Regions from separate parts of the Halanaerobium saccharolyticum subsp. saccharolyticum DSM 6643 genome, predicted to be linked through region 2. Evidence: riboswitches for the same ligand, from Rfam matches in the RefSeq annotation. Region 2 holds a riboswitch; each other region holds the start of a gene.
What was found. A riboswitch is a leader RNA that binds a small molecule or an ion and turns the genes downstream of it on or off. The one in region 2 is predicted to bind cyclic di-GMP.
Positions count from the first base shown of each region.

Region 1 (2,205 bases), on a different contig from region 2:
TCTATTAAACCTTTCCTTATTTTCTGCACTAAAACCTAACTTTTCTATATTTAAGAGGCTGTCATCCCTGTTTAAAAGTCTGATAACCACCTTTTCTCCATAAATTGTAGGTAGAGTCGAGACCCGCATATCTATCTGCATTCCCTTAAAGTTCATCTGAATTCTTCCATCTTGAGGAATTCTGCGTTTAGTAATATCTAAGTCAGCAATAATTTTTAAACGAGAAATTAAAGCAGCCTGCGAATGTTTGGGAATTGTAAGTTCCTCATGCAGGACTCCATCAACTCTGTAACGGACTCTAACACTACCTCTAAGCGGCTCAATGTGAATATCACTTGCCTTCGTGTGAATAGCCTGAGTTATAATCAAGTTGGTTAAGCGAACAATTGGTGCATCTTCTACCATCTGTCTTAACTGATCAAGCTCTGGCTCTTCATTCATTCCATATTGATCAAGACTATCAAAGATATCAGATGTATCAGTATCGATTAATGAATAAACCTGGTTAATTGCATTTATAATCTCCGAATGAGTTGCAATTGCTACTTCTATTTTCATACCGGAATTAACCTCTATATTTTCAATTGCTACTAAATCTGTTGGATCTTCCATTGCTACTTTTAAAAGATCATCTTCTATTTCATAAGGGACTGCATTATGACGTCTAGCTAAATTTTCAGAAACATATTGAGAAAGGTGAGCATTTAATAAATAATTATTCAAATTAACCCTTGGAATACCCAGCTGATATTCTAAAACATCTATCAATTCTTCCTCAGATACATAACCTAATTTCTCTAATACTTCACCCAATCTCTGATCCATATCTTCCTGCTCAGATATTGCAGCTTCTAACTCATTTTGAGTTATATAACCAAACTCAATTAGTAAATCACCAATTTTCTTTTTACTTTTAGCTCCCATAATTTACTCCTCAATTAGTTTAATTATTTTTCTATCTATAAATTTTATATTATAATGTCGAAATATCTAGAATTACCTTGCTTAATTAATAAAGTTCTATATAGCTAATATTATTCCTGCAAAATTTTAATCAAATTTTAATTTTATTTTAAAATTAAAGCTTTTTAGCAAAAAATTGCCATTAAAAAGTTCACTATGGCAATTTTTACCTGAGGTAAACATAACTATCATAGGAAATCCCTTAGACTTATGTTTTTGCGTCACAGCCTTTAAACTGCTTTGCTATTATATATTTAACTTAAAGTATCCTCATTCTAATTTAATTATAAAATTATTAATTTAAAAAGTATATTACCCAAAAGAGTAATTCTTACTTAATTATTTATTCTTCCTCTGCTTCAAGTTCTTTTTGTTCTATAATCTCCACTGCTTCTTCAGCTATCTGATACCATTTTTTCTTGGGCGGCATTTCTTTTGTCCAGAGTTTAAATGATGCCTCTGCCTGATATATTAAAGTTGGCAGTCCATTACCAATCTGAGCTCCTCTTTTTTCTGCTTCTTTTAAAATTTCTGTTTTCAAAGGATTATAAACTAAATCAATTACTAACTGATCTTCATGCAAATATTCAGGATTGATAACAACTTTATTCTTAATATTATTACTATACATCCCAACCGGAGTTGTATCAACTACCAAATCAGCTGCTTTTAGAACTTCTGCATATTCCTGCTCTTCCAAACTGCAGAAATCAAAGTTTTGCTCAGAATTCTCTTCTCTAAAAAGTTTTGCCAATTCTTCCGCATTTTCTACTGTCCGGTTAATTATAGTAATATCTGCCAAAGAAAGCTGAATTAAAGCTGCAATAACTGCTCTAGCTGCTCCACCAGCTCCAATCACAACTGCTCTTTTATCTTTAACATTAATTCCTGATTCTTCAAGCTGACGCTGAAATCCAATCACATCAGTATTATAGCCGGTAAGTCTGCCCCTTCGATTTAAGACAGTATTAACTGCACCTGAAGCCCTAGCTAAAGAAGAAAAACCATTTAAATAAGGTATAATACTTTCTTTATAAGGAATAGTCACATTCCAGCCAGAAAAACCAATCATTTTTAAGGAATCAATATATTCTTCTAAGTTTTTTTCTTTAGTTTCTAACATTAAATATACTGCATTAAGCCCTAAATCTCTAAACCCATTATTATGCAGGGATGGAGAAATTGAATGGCTTAAAGTTTTACCTAATAAACCATATAACTTTGTTTCACTATCGGGTATAA
Region 1 covers NZ_CAUI01000015.1:251,959-254,163, forward strand. Annotated here, with positions in the region: gene HSACCH_RS06530 (GspE/PulE family protein) at 1-924, opposite strand, end outside; cyclic di-GMP riboswitch class I at 1,135-1,218, opposite strand; gene HSACCH_RS06535 (shikimate dehydrogenase) at 1,307-2,205, opposite strand, start outside.
Region 1: it holds a riboswitch for cyclic di-GMP, as region 2 does, so the genes downstream of both, HSACCH_RS06530 (GspE/PulE family protein) here and flgB (flagellar basal body rod protein FlgB) in region 2, are expected to answer to the same signal.

Region 2 (2,205 bases):
AGAAAACAAAAAGGAAGCAAAGAAAACAATAGTTAAAATGGCTGATTGGGCAGTTGATCAGGAAGATGCATTACTTGTTATTTTGGGTTTAGGTTCCTGTGTGGGGGTTGCTTTTTATGATGAATTTACAAAAATAGGAGGCTTAGCCCATGTTATGCTGCCTGAGAGTAAAGGAAAAAATCAAGTAAAAAGTAAATATGCCGATACTGCTATTCCATTTCTTTTAGATAAAATGATAGAAAAAGGAGCTAGAAGACAGCGGCTGCAGGCAAAACTTGTTGGTGGAGCCGGAATGTTTAAAACAGAGGCCGGTCAATCGGTGATGCAGATTGGTCAAAAAAATATTGCAGCTGTCAAAAGAGTTCTAAAAGAAGAAAAAATAAAGATCGTTGGCTCTGATTTAGCAAAGGATTATGGACGCTCAATGTATTTTAATCTCATTGATGGTAAGATTAGAGTAAGTGCCTTCAATAGACAAAATATGACATTATAAAACAAAAATATTAATTTTCTCTTGTAAATAAAATATATATTTGTTATTATTATTAATAGCAGTATAAATACTTGCTAGGAGGTAAACCTTATATGAATAGTGTTTTAATAGTAGATGATGCTGCTTTTATGCGCTTGAATTTGAAAAATATTTTAAAAGATAATTTTGAAGTTGTCGGAGAAGCAGAAAATGGGAAGGAAGCTGTAGAACTTTATCAGGAAGTAAAGCCCGATATCGTGACTATGGATATTACAATGCCGATTATGGATGGATTAGAAGCTATAAAAGCAATTCAAGATATTGACCCGTCTGCGAAAATTGTTGTTTGTAGTGCTATGGGACAACAAAAAATTGTTATTCAAGCAATTGAACTGGGAGCAAAGGACTTTATTGTGAAACCATTTAAGAAAGATAGAGTGATGGAATCCTTAGAAAAATTGCTATAACTTATTTAAATAAATATTGGCAAAATTACCGAAAGGTAATGACGCAAAACTATGGGTCTAAAAACGAAATTATGTTATGACTGCCAGGTTGCATGTTATTGAAGATAATATTGAATGTATTAATAGTAGATTTCTACTACATAATTCCATGCAATATTTTTTTAATGAGTTGCTATGTGGCCTTTAGTTAACCTAAAGGCCCATTTTTATATTTAAAATTTAATTCAGGAGGTGGCAGAGTGAATAATTATGTATCAATAATTAGTGGTGCTTTAGATGGTGCAGTCAAAAGAGGAGAACTAATTTCGAACAATTTAGCAAATATTGGGACCCCAGGCTATAAACGGCAGGATACTAATTTTAAATCGATGTTAAATAAAAAGATAAATGCTGACCAAAATAAAAACATTTCCTTAAATACCACCACTTCAAAACATATTCCCTTCCGCAAGGAATATTCTAATCCAAACACTACTGTTTCAAATAGTAATAAAAGCTACCGTAATGATCAAAATAATGTAGATGTTGATTTTGAAATGGCAGAAATGGCCAAAAATAGTATATATTATAATGTAATGACCCGTCGTGCGGCAGGTCATTTTTCGACTTTAAATCAGGTTATAAGTCAGGGAGGTAGATAAAAGTGTTTAAGGGAATTGATATCAGTGCATCTGGATTAACTGCTCAGAGGTTAAGAATGGACCTTATTTCGGGGAATATAGCCAATGCAGAAACTACTCGTGATGAAGATGGAAACACTTATCGAAGAAAAGTAGCTGTTTTTAAAGAAAAATTCTCTAGTCAAGTAAAGGCCTTAAACTCCAAGCAAAAAAGTGGAGCCAATGCAGGTGTTGAAGTAAGTGCAATTGAAGAAGATCCCTCTCCTTTTAGATTGGAATATCGTCCCGATCATCCAGATGCAGATGAGAATGGTTATTTAGAGCTGCCAAATGTCAGTGTAATGACCGAAATGGTTAATATGATTGATGCAAGCAGAAGTTATGAGGCAAATGTACAGGCAATTTCTAATTACAAAAGTATGGCAAATAGTGCCCTAAATATTAGTACCTAAGCTTAAAACGAGGTGAAAACAATGATAAATATTAATCCGATCAATATAGCAGATAATTTCAAGCTTGATCAGGGATCCAAGCAAATCGAAGAGCCTAATAAAGAAAATTTTTCCAATTATTTTAACAAAAAATTACAAGAGGTAAACCAATTACAAAAAGATTCTCAAAAAATGACCGCTGATTTCGCAGTTGG
Region 2 covers NZ_CAUI01000023.1:345,274-347,478, reverse strand. Annotated here, with positions in the region: gene HSACCH_RS11785 (chemotaxis protein CheD) at 1-493, shown strand, start outside; gene HSACCH_RS11780 (response regulator) at 586-939, shown strand; cyclic di-GMP riboswitch class I at 948-1,035, shown strand; gene flgB (flagellar basal body rod protein FlgB) at 1,179-1,580, shown strand; gene flgC (flagellar basal body rod protein FlgC) at 1,583-2,011, shown strand; gene fliE (flagellar hook-basal body complex protein FliE) at 2,033-2,205, shown strand, end outside.

Region 3 (2,205 bases), on a different contig from region 2:
CTTAAAGATGGAGAAACAATAGTTATTGGAGGTTTAATCCAGACAACTAATGATGGAGTAATAACCAAGATCCCTTTATTAGGAGATATTCCAATACTAGGTGAATTATTTAAAACAAGAAATAAAAATGAAAATGTTAATGAACTAGTTATCTTTGTAACTCCAAGAATTATAAAATATGATCAAACTGTAGAACAAGAGAATCACTTAATTGATAAAGCTTTGGATAACACAACAAAGGTTGTAGATAGAAATCCAAAGGGAAAAGAGATAGAAGAAATGAATGAAGATCAAGATAGTGATAAAGCACTTCAAGAATATTTAGAAGAAAGAGATAAACGAAGAGAAGAAATTTTGAATTCTCTTAAAGATAATAAATCTCAGGAGCAAAAGGAATTTCAAGAATTAACTCCTGAAGAATTAGAGGCATTAATCAATAACAATTAAATATTGTAGTGGAGTAACTTCTAAAGTTTGAAATATCATTAATAAAAAGTAAATATGGGTCTTTAAGAGAGATTCATGTTTACTTTTTTTATTTATTTTTTCAAAACTACAAAAATTTTAATTATTGTTAAAGCGTTTATTGTAAAAATAAAAAATTAAGTATACAATTAATAAAACAACTAATAAAATATTTTAACGGCAAGATAATTGAAAAATTATTACGCAAAGACTTGAATCTACGGAATTTATCTATGATTGTCAAGTTTGCCTCAGGTTTATGCCACAGTGAATTTGCTGTGGATTATTTTGTTTATGATTAATTTTAAGTCTAAAGTTTATTTAAATTTTTTGGTAATATGATTTTAAGCTTAAAATTAAGTATAAGTTGAATAAAATTATAATTAGATATAAACAAGGAGGCAAATAAATGTTTAAAAAAAATGAAGATGGTGCAGCTTTAGTTTTAGTGCTTTTGCTATTATTAGTGGGAACTGTATTAGTTACAGCATTAGCTACAACTGCAAGGAATCATATAAATATAGCTGTTCACGAAGAGGGTATGTCTAAAGCTTTTTATAATGCTGATTCTGGAGTGGAATTTGTAAGGGCAAATATAGATGATATAGTTTCCGATGGAATTAAAGAAATTGATAGTGAGGACTTAGATTTAGGCTCAAAAGATATTAAATTTGAAATAGATATTAAAGATGATGGAGATGATTATGAAGTTACTTCTAAAGGTATATATGATTTAAATTCCGATAGAGAATATATTCAGAAAATTAAATTTGATATTAGTTTTGGTTTACTTGGTAACTTGAAAAATTTTAATATAAAAAAAGAAGATAATAAAGAGGAAGAAGAACACTATAAAGATGCAGGAGGAAATTTAGAAGATCATATAAGTTTTAATGAATGGCCAAGTGAAACTTTTTTGAGTTTAGCAAAAATGTTTTTAGATCAAAAATTTTTTAATGAGGATGATTTTGATAATAGTGGTTTTAATCATGTTTTTGAGAATAATGATTTTAATTTGAGTGATACTATGGATGAAAATAATACTATTGATTCTCAAAATATTTTAATTAGAAATGGTAATTTAATAATGAAGTCTGGTGGTGGCAATAAAAAAGCCCCAGAAGTTATTAAAAATTCTATTATTGTTGTAGAAGGTGAATTCGATATTAATACAAAATTAGAAATTGATAATTCAGTTATTTTTATTAAAGATAATTTATCACATAATGGAGCTTCAAGATCTGATGATTGGGATAATACTTTAGTTTTTATATACTCTGAAAACTCAAACAAGCATGATTATTATCTTGATTTCAGAGGAACTGGTGGGTTTTATGTAAATTCAGATGATTTACCTAATGATTTTGTTTATTCTCCTGAACCAAAAATTAAAAATTGGAGTCAATTATAGAGATGAGGGATTACATTATGGAACTAATAAAACAAGAAGAAGGTTTTACTTTATTAGAAATTGTAATTTCTTTAGGAATAATATTGATTCTGGTTATCGCTTTTTCTGGAGGTATTATTAATTCATTCAGAGTTGAATCAAGAGTAAATCAACGACTAGAAGGGATTAGAGTTACAGATTCTATTATTGAAAGTTTAAGAGCTAATAAAGATAATTGGAAAAATGAAGAAAATTGGGAAGATATAGATTCTAATCTTATTAATGATATTGAAAATATTATTAACGATGAAAATCAAAACTATTCTATTGGTCTTAATGATGACTCTAAC
Region 3 covers NZ_CAUI01000015.1:239,183-241,387, reverse strand. Annotated here, with positions in the region: gene HSACCH_RS06470 (type II secretion system protein GspD) at 1-447, shown strand, start outside; cyclic di-GMP riboswitch class I at 635-719, shown strand; gene HSACCH_RS06465 (hypothetical protein) at 875-1,876, shown strand; gene HSACCH_RS06460 (type IV pilus modification PilV family protein) at 1,894-2,205, shown strand, end outside.
Region 3: it holds a riboswitch for cyclic di-GMP, as region 2 does, so the genes downstream of both, HSACCH_RS06465 (hypothetical protein) here and flgB (flagellar basal body rod protein FlgB) in region 2, are expected to answer to the same signal.

Region 4 (2,205 bases), 190 kb from region 2:
TTGGGATTGGTTATGCAATTGCAGAAGGCTTAGCAGAAGCTGGAGCTGATATAGCGGGAGTAGCCCGCAGTGATTTAGATGAGGTAAAAGAAGCTATCGAAAGTAAAACAGGGCGAAAATTTTTAGCAATTCAGGCAGATTTAATGAAAGAAGATAATTTAGATAAAATAGTCGAAGAAACACTGGCTGAATATGGGAAAATAGATATACTTGTTAATAATGCAGGAATGATAAGACGCAATCCTATTTTAGATTTTACAGTCGAAGATTGGGATTCTGTAATGAAAGTTAATTTAAGAAGTTTATTTTTATTAACTCAAAAAGTTGCTAATTATTTTGTAGATAATAATGTTCAGGGGAAGGTTATAAATACTGCTTCAATGCTTTCTTATCAGGGAGGTAAGTTTGTCCCGTCTTATACAGCGAGTAAGCATGCTGTAGCTGGAATTACTAAATCTTTTTGTAATGAATTAGCTGCAAAAGGGATAAATGTTAATGCAATTGCACCTGGTTATATTGCTACAAATAACACTGCCCCACTTAGAAAGGATAAAGAAAGAAGTTCAGCCATTTTAAGCAGAATACCTGCTGGACGCTGGGGACAGAATGATGATTTAAAAGGTGCAGCTATTTTCTTAGCAGCTGAGGCTTCTGATTATATGCATGGGGCTTTGATTCCTGTTGATGGGGGCTGGCTGGCAAGTTAAGCAAAAAGAAAAGCTTAGAAATCTCTTTCAAAGAGAAATCTAAGCTTTTTGATATTTATTGATATTTATTTTAAGGCTATATGTATTTTAAAAATTTAAATTAAAGCATCTAATTTTTAAGTTCTTGCCAGTTACCCGCCCAATTTTGAGCTTCAGCCTCTCTAATTAACTTAATAGCTTCTTCATTTTGCTCATCTTCCTGCAGCATTTTAATCAATTGAGAATATATTTCAAAGCGCTCCTTTGGCTCTTTTGAAAGTTCTGCTGCTTTTTTAAGTAAACGTATTATTAGATCAGGATTATTATTAAATCTTGTAATAACATTTCCTGCAAGCAGATATAAGGTTCTGGCAGCTGTTTTGTCTGAATTTAAATTATTAAGTAAATTTGAGCTTTCAGAAATAATTCTCTTTTTTTCTCTGTCATTAAAGCTGTGATTCCACCAAGATTCCAGATTATTTTCCTCAAAAAATTTAATATTTTGATTCTCATTTCTCTTTAAAAAGTTAAAAATCCCCATATTTATCCCTCCTGTATAAGATGCTATCACTACTCTTGTTCTCACTTTGGCTTCTATACCTGAGGCAAATCTGACAGTCATAGATTAAATCCTTAGACTCAGATCTTTGCGTAATAATCTTTCAATTATTGTGCCTTTGTTTTCAGACTGAAAATAATATATGTAAATATTTATATTTATTTCTATATTTATATTTAAACATAAAAGTCCAGACTCCTGCTTTAAATTTAATATTTTATCAATAAAATAATTATATTACTTTTTAAATTATCCGGAGACTAAAAGAAGGAAGACCCTCTTCTAAATAGAATAATATTAATGAAAGTAATTTATTTACTAAAACCATCAGCATAAACTAAGAATATTTCTTATTTTGAAAAATATAAACTGGGGGAAAAATAAATGAAAATTGTAGTTTTAGATGGATATGCGCTAAATCCAGGCGATTTAAGTTGGGATCAGATAAAAAACTTAGGAGAGCTTGAAATCTATGATCGAACTCCTAAAGAAAAAATCTTAGAAAGATCTAAAGGAGCAGATATTTTATTAACAAATAAGACTCCGCTAAAAAGAAAAACAATAGAAAGCCTGCCAGGATTAAAATATATAGGAATTTTAGCAACAGGCTATAATGTTGTAGATATTAAAGCAGCTGCAGAAAATGATGTAATTGTAACAAATGCACCTGATTATAGTACAAATGCAGTAGCACAATTTACTTTAGCTTTGATTTTAGAGGCAGCTTTACATGTAGGTGAACATAATAGAGCAGTTAAAGCAAAGGAATGGACTCAGTCTGAAGATTTTTGTTTTTGGAACTATCCTTTAATTGAGTTAAAAAATAGGACTTTAGGAATAATTGGTTTTGGCAGCATAGGTCAGCGGACTGCTGAGTTGGCATTAGCATTTGGTATGAAGGTTATAGTCTATGATCGCAGTCCGCAAGAAAAAATTTCAGATCCAGATATATTGACCGAG
Region 4 covers NZ_CAUI01000023.1:535,534-537,738, reverse strand. Annotated here, with positions in the region: gene kduD (2-dehydro-3-deoxy-D-gluconate 5-dehydrogenase KduD) at 1-707, shown strand, start outside; gene HSACCH_RS12655 (hypothetical protein) at 817-1,227, opposite strand; cyclic di-GMP riboswitch class I at 1,288-1,372, opposite strand; gene HSACCH_RS12650 (D-2-hydroxyacid dehydrogenase) at 1,630-2,205, shown strand, end outside.
Region 4: it holds a riboswitch for cyclic di-GMP, as region 2 does, so the genes downstream of both, HSACCH_RS12655 (hypothetical protein) here and flgB (flagellar basal body rod protein FlgB) in region 2, are expected to answer to the same signal.